2 regions of the Micromonospora sp. NPDC000207 genome follow, and region 1 is predicted to be linked to the other one. Evidence: riboswitches for the same ligand, from Rfam matches in the RefSeq annotation. Region 1 holds a riboswitch; the other holds the start of a gene.
The links. A riboswitch is a leader RNA that binds a small molecule or an ion and turns the genes downstream of it on or off. The one in region 1 is predicted to bind S-adenosylmethionine.
Positions count from the first base shown of each region.

Region 2: it holds a riboswitch for S-adenosylmethionine, as region 1 does, so the genes downstream of both, thrC (threonine synthase) here and ABT336_RS02205 (aminotransferase class V-fold PLP-dependent enzyme) in region 1, are expected to answer to the same signal.

Region 1 covers NZ_JBEPEQ010000003.1:117,958-122,674, reverse strand. The annotation lists gene ABT336_RS02210 (FUSC family protein) at 1-801, shown strand, start outside; gene ABT336_RS02205 (aminotransferase class V-fold PLP-dependent enzyme) at 814-2,028, opposite strand; SAM riboswitch class IV at 2,148-2,269, opposite strand; gene ABT336_RS02200 (PrsW family intramembrane metalloprotease) at 2,293-3,930, shown strand; gene ABT336_RS02195 (hypothetical protein) at 3,967-4,134, opposite strand; gene ABT336_RS02190 (GroES family chaperonin) at 4,203-4,541, opposite strand; gene ABT336_RS02185 (AI-2E family transporter) at 4,557-4,717, shown strand, end outside.
Region 2 covers NZ_JBEPEQ010000033.1:2,074-6,790, reverse strand. The annotation lists gene ABT336_RS10805 (Rv0361 family membrane protein) at 1-415, opposite strand, end outside; gene ABT336_RS10800 (hypothetical protein) at 699-1,325, opposite strand; gene ABT336_RS10795 (hypothetical protein) at 1,422-1,685, opposite strand; SAM riboswitch class I at 1,920-2,059, shown strand; gene thrC (threonine synthase) at 2,073-3,356, shown strand; gene ABT336_RS10785 (GNAT family N-acetyltransferase) at 3,647-4,666, shown strand.

The DNA.
Region 1 (4,717 bases):
GCCGCCGCGACGGCGGTCCTGATCGTCACGCTCAACCCTTCGGCGAAGACGCTGGAGATACCCCGGTTCATCGACGCGATGGTCGGCGGCGGCACAGCGCTCCTGGTGACCGCGCTGCTCCTCCCCCTCAACCCGCTCCGGGTGATCAACCGGGCGGCCCGTCCGGCGATGGACCTGCTCGCCGACCAGCTGGAGCGGACCGCCTCCGCGCTGCGGGACCGGGACCGGGACGCCGCCCAACAGTCCCTGGAACGTCTCAGGGACAACAAGGGGGAGCTGACCGACTTCGTCGAGGCCATCGAGGGGGCCAAGGAGACGATCACCATCTCCCCGGCCCGCTGGCACCGGCGCAGCGAGCTGACCCACTACGCGGAGGCGGCCGAACCGATCGACCGGGCGATGCGCAACAGCGGCACCCTGATCCGCCGGGCGGTCACCCTGATCGAGGACGGCGAGACGATCCCCGAGCCGATGCCGGACGCCGTCGACCACCTCGCCGAGTCGGTACGCCTGCTCCGCCACGAGTTCGCGGTGGGTGAGGAACCCCAACGGGCCCGGGAACGATCCCTGCGCGCGGTCAGCGAGGCCGGTCGGGCGTACACCGAGGGGGTCGGGTTCTCGGGCAGCGTGGTGGTCGCCCAGGTCCGGACCACCGCCAGCGACCTCCTGGTGGCCTCCGGTGTCGAACAGGAGGAGGCGAACCGGCTGATCCGGGAGGCCTTCGGGGACTCCGAGAGCGCCGAACAGCCGGCCGAACACAACACCGCCCCGAACCCGCCGACCACCCCGCCCCTGGGCTGAGCCGACCGCCGGTCAGCCGAGCGCGGCCAGCGCCCCGACCAGCTCGTCCACCTCCGCCTCGGTGGTGCCCAGGCCGATGCTGGCCCGTACCGCGGTGGGGGGCAGGTCAGACCGTCCGCTGCGGGTCGTCGCGTCGGCGAGCAGTCGACGGGCCAACGGGTGGGCGCAGAACAACCCGTCGCGGACCCCGATGGCGTGCTCCTGGGCCAGGTGGGCGGCGACCTCCCCGGAGTCCCGGCCGGCGACCACGAAGGAGACGATCCCGACGCGGGGGGCGTCCGGGGCGAAGGTGCGCAGCTCCACCACGTGCGGCAGCGCCGCCAGCCCGGTGCGCAGCCGGGCCAGCAGCGCCTGCTCCCGGTCGTGCAGGGCGGTCCGGTCGGCGGCTTCGAACGCGGCGCAGACAGCGGCCAGGGCCGCCGCGCCGAGCAGGTTCGGGGTGCCCGCCTCGTGCCGGGCCGGTCCGCTGTTCCACGTGACGTCGTGACAGCTCTCGCCCACCGAGGCGGTGGCACCGCCCCCGGCCAGGTACGGCGGTGCGGCGTCCAGCCAGTCGGCCCTGCCGACGAGGACTCCGGCCCCGAACGGGGCGTACAACTTGTGACCGGAGAGCGCCAGGTAGTCCACGTCGAGCGCGTCGACGTCGACCGGGGCGTGCGGGGCGAGCTGGGCGGCGTCCACCACGATCCGGGCCCCGTGCCGGCGGGCCACCCGGGCCAACTCGGCCACCGGCCACACCTCACCCGTCACGTTGCTCGCCGCCGTCACCGCCACCAGCACCGGACGGTCGGCCGGGACCGGGTGCCCGGAGGGGGCCCGCAGCTCGGCGAGGGCGGCGGCCAGGGACCGTACCGCCTCCTGCGGGTCGGTGGGGACCGGGAGACGTACGGTGTCTGCCGGCCAGGGGAGCAGGTTGGCGTGATGCTCGCCGGCGAAGGTCACCACGGCCGTACCGGCGGGGAGGGCCCGGGCCAGCAGGTTGAGCGCGTCGGTGGTGTTTCGGGTGAAGACGACGTGGTCCCCTGCGCGGGCGCCGACGAAGTCGGCAACGGTCTGCCGGGCCTGTTCGTAGGCGAGGGTGCAGCGTCGGGAGAGCGCCCCCGCGCCCCGGTGCACGCTGGCGTACCAGGGAAGGAGCTCGGCCACCGCGTCGGCTGCGGCCCGCGCGCAGGGTGCGCTGGCCGCCAGGTCCAGGTTGATCTGACCGGGTACGCCGAACACGCTCAACGGTCCGTCCGGACCGGCCGGGGCGGTCGACGGCGGCGTGGTGGGCGCGACGGGGGTGAGGAGAGCGGACACGACGAACCTCCGGGGTCCAGTGGACCCCGGCTGAGCACAGGGGACGGGGTCCGCGCTTGCCCGGCACACGGATGCGGCCGGACCAGGTCATCACCCGGGGCACCCCACCGCGAACCTCGACGAGGGTTGCCGGCCAGCAAACCGGGGCTTGACGCTGGCGCTCGTGACCCGGGTTCAGCATAGCGCCCGTGAATGCGCCACGCCGGTGCGGCCGTGGGTGGCTACGCTGACCGCATGTCCGTCACCCCGCCCGACGGGTCTGCACCGTCGTCGTCCAACCCGCCCGGCGGGCCGTACCCGGGCAATGCGCCGTCCTGGCCCACCGAGGGCTCAGTTCCGGGGCCCGGTTCCCACGCGTCCGGTCACCCCGCGCCCGGTTCTCCTGCCCCCGGTCACCCCGCGCCCGGTGGGAACGACTCGGTGCCCCGGCGGCGTCTGGGGTTGCGGCGTTTCCTGGTCCTGGCCGGGGTCGTCCTGCTGATCGCCGCCTGTGCGCTGTTCATGGTGATCCAACTCGGGTCCAGCCTCGGCGCCGAGGCGCTGTTGATCGGGCTGGTGGCCGCCATCCTGCCGGTCCCGGTCCTGGTCAGCGCCTTCCTCTGGCTCGACCGGTACGAGCCGGAGCCACTGAAGTACCTGGTCTTCTGCTTCGCCTGGGGGGCTTTCGTCTCCACCGCCGCCTCCCTGACCGTCAACGAGACGATGGCCGGTCTCTTCGAGCGGTGGGAGATGCCGGCCGCGCTCACCGCAGTGCTCGTCGCGCCGTTCATCGAGGAGCTGACCAAGGCGCTCGGGCCGATCCTGCTGCTGATCTTCCGTCGCCGGGAGTGGTCCGGGATCACCGACGGGCTCGTCTACTGTGGCCTCTCCGCAGTCGGCTTCGCGATGGTGGAGAACATTCTCTACCTGGGCGGGTACGGCTATGCCACGGGCGTCAACGAGTACGGCCCGGCCACCGGCGCGCAGCAGGTCATCGCCATCTTCATCGTCCGGATCCTGCTCTTCGGCTTCGCCCACCCACTGTTCACCTCGATGGCCGGGATCGGGCTGGGCATCGCGGCCCGTACCGCCGATCGTCGGGTCCGGTTCCTGGCCCCGGCGGCCGGTCTGCTGCTGGCGATGATGCTGCACGGCGCCTGGAACCTGCTGCCCACCCTGGGTCAGGCACTCGGCCAGCCGGTGATCGCGCTCTTCGGTTTCGTCAGCGTGATGTTCCCGATCTTCTTCGCCATGGTCGGCCTGGCGATCTGGGTCCGGGCCTGGGAAGGTCGGCTCACCGAGCGGACCCTGCCCGAGTACGTCCGGGCGGGCTGGCTCACCCCGCCCGAGGTGGCGGCGCTGGGCAGTCTGGGTCGCCGGCACGCCGCCCGGACCTGGGCCCGGCGGGTCGCGGGGGAGAGCGGAGCGCGGGCCATGCGCGGGTACCAGTTCGCCGCCACCCGCCTGGCGTTGCTGCGCGACGGGATGCGCCGGGGACTGGACCGTAAGCCGGCCGACCGGGAGCGGACCGCCCGTGAGGAGCGGGAGCTGCTCGAATCGATCGCCCGTTACCGGTCCCACTTCGCCGGCCGGGATCCGCAGGTGCCGGTGGGTGTCTGGAACGGGCAGCGGTACCTGCTCCGGTTCCCGGACGGAGCGGAGCGGGAGGTCGACGCCCCGGGCGAGCCGGTGGTGCCGATCCCGGTGGTCCTGACCCCACCCGGCCCACCGCCCGGCTACGGCCCACCGCCCGGCTACGGTCCACCTTCCGGCGGCCACGGCCCGTACCCGGGCCACGGTCCGCAGTCCGGGTGGCCGGGGCCACCGCCGCCCAACCCCTGGTCGCACTGACGACACCGAGCCGGTCCCGGTCGTACCGGGGCCGGCTCAGGTCATCAGGCCGGTGAGGAAGTCGCCGAGTCCCTGGGCCATCGCCACCAGCGCCGCCCCGATCGCCTTGAACATCTCCGCCGCAGCGTCCGGGCGGAAGGCCAGAAAGTAGATCAGGAACGCGAGGAGGCCCCAGGCCAGCACCCTCTTCACGACTACCGGCATTCGTCCCTCCCCAGGACCAGGCGGATGAGCCTGGCTTCCCACGAAGGAGGGACGCAAACAGCCGAACGTCACAGGTACAGGCCTGTGGAGTTCTCCTCGATCCGCTCGGCGGCCACGGCGTGCACGTCCCGCTCCCGCAGCAGCACGTAACCCCGACCGTGCAGCTCGACCTCGGAGCGGTCGTCGGGGTCGAAGAGCACCCGGTCGCCGGAGACGATCGAGCGTACGTGGGGGCCGACGCCGACCGCCGTGGCCCAGGCGAGCCGCTTGCCCACGGCTGCCGTCGCGGGGATCACGATTCCGGCGGTGGAGCGGCGTTCACCGTCGCTGCCCTCCATCCGTACCAGCACCCGGTCGTGCAGGAGTCGGATGGGCAGGCCGGCGTCGAGGTTCTGGTCCGCTGTCACGTCGCAGACGGTACCGTGCCGCCCGACAGGTGGCCTGAGGGGTTGCGCCGGGCTCACCCTGGGCACAGGGTGGTGCAACTACCGTACGGTTGCTGCTGGCGGGCGTACCTTTCTGCATGTCACGCCAAGGTCAGCGGCCGGTTCTCACGCCAGGAGGTGCGCTTGAGCCGCTTCGA
Region 2 (4,717 bases), on a different contig from region 1:
CCTGGAAGACCTCGGCCTCGCTGTCCCAGGAGACGTGCACCTCGGCCCGGCTGTTGCCGTTCGACGTGCGTACCGAGGTGTTGGTGATCCGGTAGCTGCCCTTGTCCGGCTCGGCGGCCCACTCCCGGGCGAACTGCTCCTCGGTCACCCGGTTGCGGACCGCGCCGCAGAGCCGGTCGTAGGCGGCCGGGTAGTTGCCGGCGTTGGCGTCGTCCAGATAGCCGGTGACGGCGTCCCGGGGTCCTGAGGTGGCGTCCTGGACGGTGCGGAACAGCCAGAAACCACCGCCGACAGCCCCGCCGCAGCAGAGCAGGGCGACGATGGCCCCGACGATGATCAAAGTTTTGGCGGTCTGGCCCATCCCACTCTTCTTCGGCGGGGGTCCGGGCATTCCGGGTGGAGGATAGTAGGTCACCCTGGCAGCGTAGAAACCCCAGGCCACCCCGGGTGAACGAGCCGCCCCCCGGGGACGGGCGGTCGGGTCCCCGGACCTTTCAGATGGTCCGAAGGTAGCCGCGTACCTGGTCGCGGGTTTGTCGACCATTCCTGCTCGTTCACCAACGTCGCGGTGTAGGCGCCACCGGCCACCCCACCCAGCTCCAGCAGTCTTCCCAGGACCTCCTTCGGGCCCTCGAACCTCCAGAGCCGGAGAAAGGACGACTCCTGTTCCTGCCGCCGATTCCGCCTGCGGCGATGGTTCACCACTCGATCACGGGGTCGAGGAAGGCGCACTGGGTGGCGACCATCATCGGCAGGTTCGCCGCGACCTCCTGGGCGATCTCGTGGGCGTCGCCCCGGTCGACGTCCTCCTCGTCGTCCTGGGCGGCCAGATACTCGCAGGCCGCCCAGAGGTTCGGGTGGAGGAAGGAGAACGCCCACATCACGTAGGCCGTGTTGTGGACCGCGACCCGGGGCTGCCCGTGGTGGCCCATCCGGTGGTACTCCGGCTCCTCGGGCGTGGTGCCCAGCCCCTCGGCGGTCGGGAAGAGCCGGTACCTGCGGAACACCGGCTCCAACGGGCCGTCCGGGTCGAACTCCAGCAGCAGGCCCCGGCGGACCAGACCGGCCACCAGTTCCTCGACGTCGGGACTCGGATCCGGTGCGGCGCTGATGGTGCGGACCAGCTGCGTCCGGTCGACCTGGAGCTTCGAGTGTGCCCTCACGTCGAGGTGGGCGAAGCCGTACGCGCCGAGCTCTGCTTCGGTCAGGTCCACCACGTCACCGCCGAGGTGGACCTCGAAGGTCTCCGGTACGAGGTCGGGCGGACGGACGTACCGGTGCTGTGGGCCGAGGCTGAAACCGACGGGGACGATCACACCTGGCACGCTGACTCCCTCCCTGCGGAGGCCGGTGGGCTCGGTCGCCGCCCTGTCCGGCTGCGGCTCAGTCGGTCAACGAGCGACCCCGGGTGACCGCAGCGGTCACCCGAGGACGCCGATGTAATTGCGGGCGGCATCGGAGCTGCCCTGGATGAGGTGGAGCGCCTCGCCGAGACGTTGCCGGCTCTGTTCGGCGCGCCCGATCGCCTCGGTGAGCGCCGGATGCCCGGTTCCGGCGGCGACGGCACGCAGGCGGACGAGGGTCTGCTCGGTCTGTTCGAGGCTGGACCGGATCTGGCCGACCACCACGTCGCCCTGCTCGGTGGCCTGGATCAGCGCGGCCTTGACCTGCTCGATGCTCGCCATGCCAGCCCTTCCCGGTCGGCGGCGTTCGGGTGTCGTCGAGGCGGTGCGATGGAGCTGATCGCTGCGTCGCGGCACACTCTATCGAAACAGGTGGATCGAAGTCTCGCTTTGAGTCGCCACTGCGACACTCAGCGTCTTCGGTGTGACCGATCCGTCACCGGGTGCGGCTCACACGGTGGGAAGGCCGGGTGGCGGAGGCCGCCGCCGGTCGTAGACTCGGCGGCACAACTGAATACCTCATCCAGAGGGGCTGAGGGATACGGCCCGACGACGCCCCGGCAACCACCCGCACCATGACGCTCGCCGACGAGCGGACCGCGGGCAGGTGCCAATTCCGTCCCCGCCGCAGGGTGCGATGCGGGGAAAGATGAGAGGAAACGATCTCCAGTGACGTCGACCCTCGCCTCCGGCATCGACACCACCACCAGCCCCGCCCGCGCCCTGGTCTGTCGGGCCTGTCACGCGCGCTACCCGCTCGCCGCCCAGCACGCCTGTTTCGAGTGTTTCGGCCCCCTGGAGGTCGACTACGACCTCGCCGCGCTCGGTCGGGTCACCCGCGAGCAGATCGAGGCCGGTCCGAAGAACATCTGGCGGTACGCCGCCCTGCTGCCCGCCGGACAGGACCCGACGACCCGGGTCACCCTGGACCCCGGGTTCACCCCGCTGGTCGCCGCCGGGAACCTCGCCGCCGAACTGGGCATCACCGCTGACCTCTGGGTCAAGGACGACAGCGCCAACCCCACCCACTCGTTCAAGGACCGGGTCGTCTCGGTGGCCCTGACCGCCGCCCGGTCGCTGGGGTTCACCCGGTTCGCCTGTGCCTCCACCGGGAACCTGGCCAACTCGGTCGCCGCCCACGCGGCCCGGGCCGGATCACCGTCGGTCGTCTTCATCCCCGGCGACCTGGAGCCCGGCAAGATCCTCACCACCGCCGTGTACGGCGGGGAACTGGTAGCCATCGACGGCTCGTACGACGACGTGAACCGGCTCTGCGGTGAGCTGGTGGAGACCGACGAGTTCGAGGACACCGCGTTCGTCAACGTCAACGTCCGGCCGTACTACGCCGAGGGCTCCAAGACCCTCGGGTACGAGGTGGCCGAGCAGCTCGGATGGCGGATTCCGGCGCAGGTGGTCATCCCGATGGCCAGCGGTGAGCTGCTCACGAAGGTCGACAAGGCGTTCAGCGAGCTGGTGGAGATCGGCCTGGTCGAGGCCCCGCCGAACGGGTGGAGGGTCTTCGGTGCCCAGTCCGCCGGATGCAACCCGATCGCCACCGCCCTGCACGCCGACACCGACACCATCACCCCGGTCCGGCCGACCGGGATCGCCAAGTCGCTCAACATCGGCGACCCGGCCGCCGGCCTGTACGCCCTGGAGGCGGTCCGCCGGACCGGCGGGTGGATGGAGTACGTCGACGACGACGAGATCCGCGCCGGGATCCGGCTGTTGGCCCGTACCACCGGGGTCTTCGCCGAGACGGCGGGCGGGGTGACGGTGGCGGTGCTGCGCAAGCTGGTGGAGTCCGGTCGGCTCGACCCGACCGCCGAGACGGTGGTGTTCAACACCGGCGAGGGACTGAAGACGATCGACGCGGTGGCCGGTGAGGTCGGCCCCACCCACCGGATCAAGCCGTCCCTGCGCGCGGCCCGGCAGGCTGGTCTGCTCGGCTGACCCGGGTCGTCCACCCGGGCGGGTGCGGTGTCCTCTGTATGGGGGATACGGCCGATCCGGCGGGTAACCGGTTTTTCGCCCTGAGTACGAAAAACCTGTCGCCTAGGGGTTGACGCCCGGTTTCGGACGGCGCAGGATTGCCGATGCGGGAGGGCGTTTCGCCGAAGACTTTCGAGTTCTTGCGACCCCAACGCCGGAGGCGTTGTGCGATCGTCCCTCCCGACCAACCTCCTTCGGGCCAGCGAGTAAATCGCTGGCCCGAAGTTCGTTTCTGCCGCAGGCTGCGATGCATGGCCATCACGATCAGCCCGTTCGACGCCGACGATCCGGCGGCGATCGAGGCGGCGTACCGGATCGGTGCCGCCGCCGAGCGAGTGGACGTCCCCGATCTCCCGCCCCTGTGCTGGCAGTCCTTCGAGGGCACCGTCCGGCACCCGATGCCCGGGCGTCGGCAGCTCTGGGCGCTGGCCCGGCTCGACGGCGAGCCGGCCGGGTACCTCAGCGTGGAACTGCACGAGCTGGACAACCTCGACCTGGCCACCAGCGAGCTGGTCGTCGACCCGGCGTACCGGCGGCGGGGTGTCGGGCGGGCCCTGCACGGGCACGCGCTGGGGCTGGCCCGCGAGAACGGCCGCAAACAGCTCATCTTCGGTGTCGTGTCGGCGCTCCCCGGGGGCGAGACCCGGCCGGAGCCCGGCACGGCCTTCGCCACCGCGATGGGGGCGACCCCGGCCCTGCTGGAGGTCCGTCGTCGGCTCGACCTGCACCGACTGGACTCCGCCGGGCTCGACGCGGCGGCAGCCGAGGCGCAGGCCCACGCCGCCGGGTACGAACTGGTCCGCTGGGGCGGGCAGACCCCGCCGGAACACCTCGCCGACATCGTCTACCTCGACGGCCGGATCCTGATCGACGTCCCCCTCGGTGACCTGGGGTGGGAGCCGGAGAAGGTGGACGCCGACCGGGTCCGGGGGACCGAGCGGGCGCTGGCCCTCCGCGGGCACCGGCGGTACCAGCAGGGCGTTCGACACGTTGCCTCCGGCCGGGTGGTCGCCTGGACGGTGCTGGAGTTCAGCGCCTCGCCCCCCTGGCACGCCTACCAGCAGATCACCATCGTGGACCCGGAGCACCGGGGCCGTCGGCTCGGCCTGCTCGCCAAGATCGCAAATCTGCGGTACGTCCTCACCCGAGAACCCGGGCTCCGGTACGTCGACACCTGGAACGCGGAGGTCAACACCCACATGATCGCGGTGAACGAGCGGATGGGGTTCCGGGCTGTCGACGCCTGGACGGAGTGGCAACAGACCCTCTGACTTGTGACACCGGTCTACAGAAGTGGCCGCCATCTGTTGCATGATGGCGGG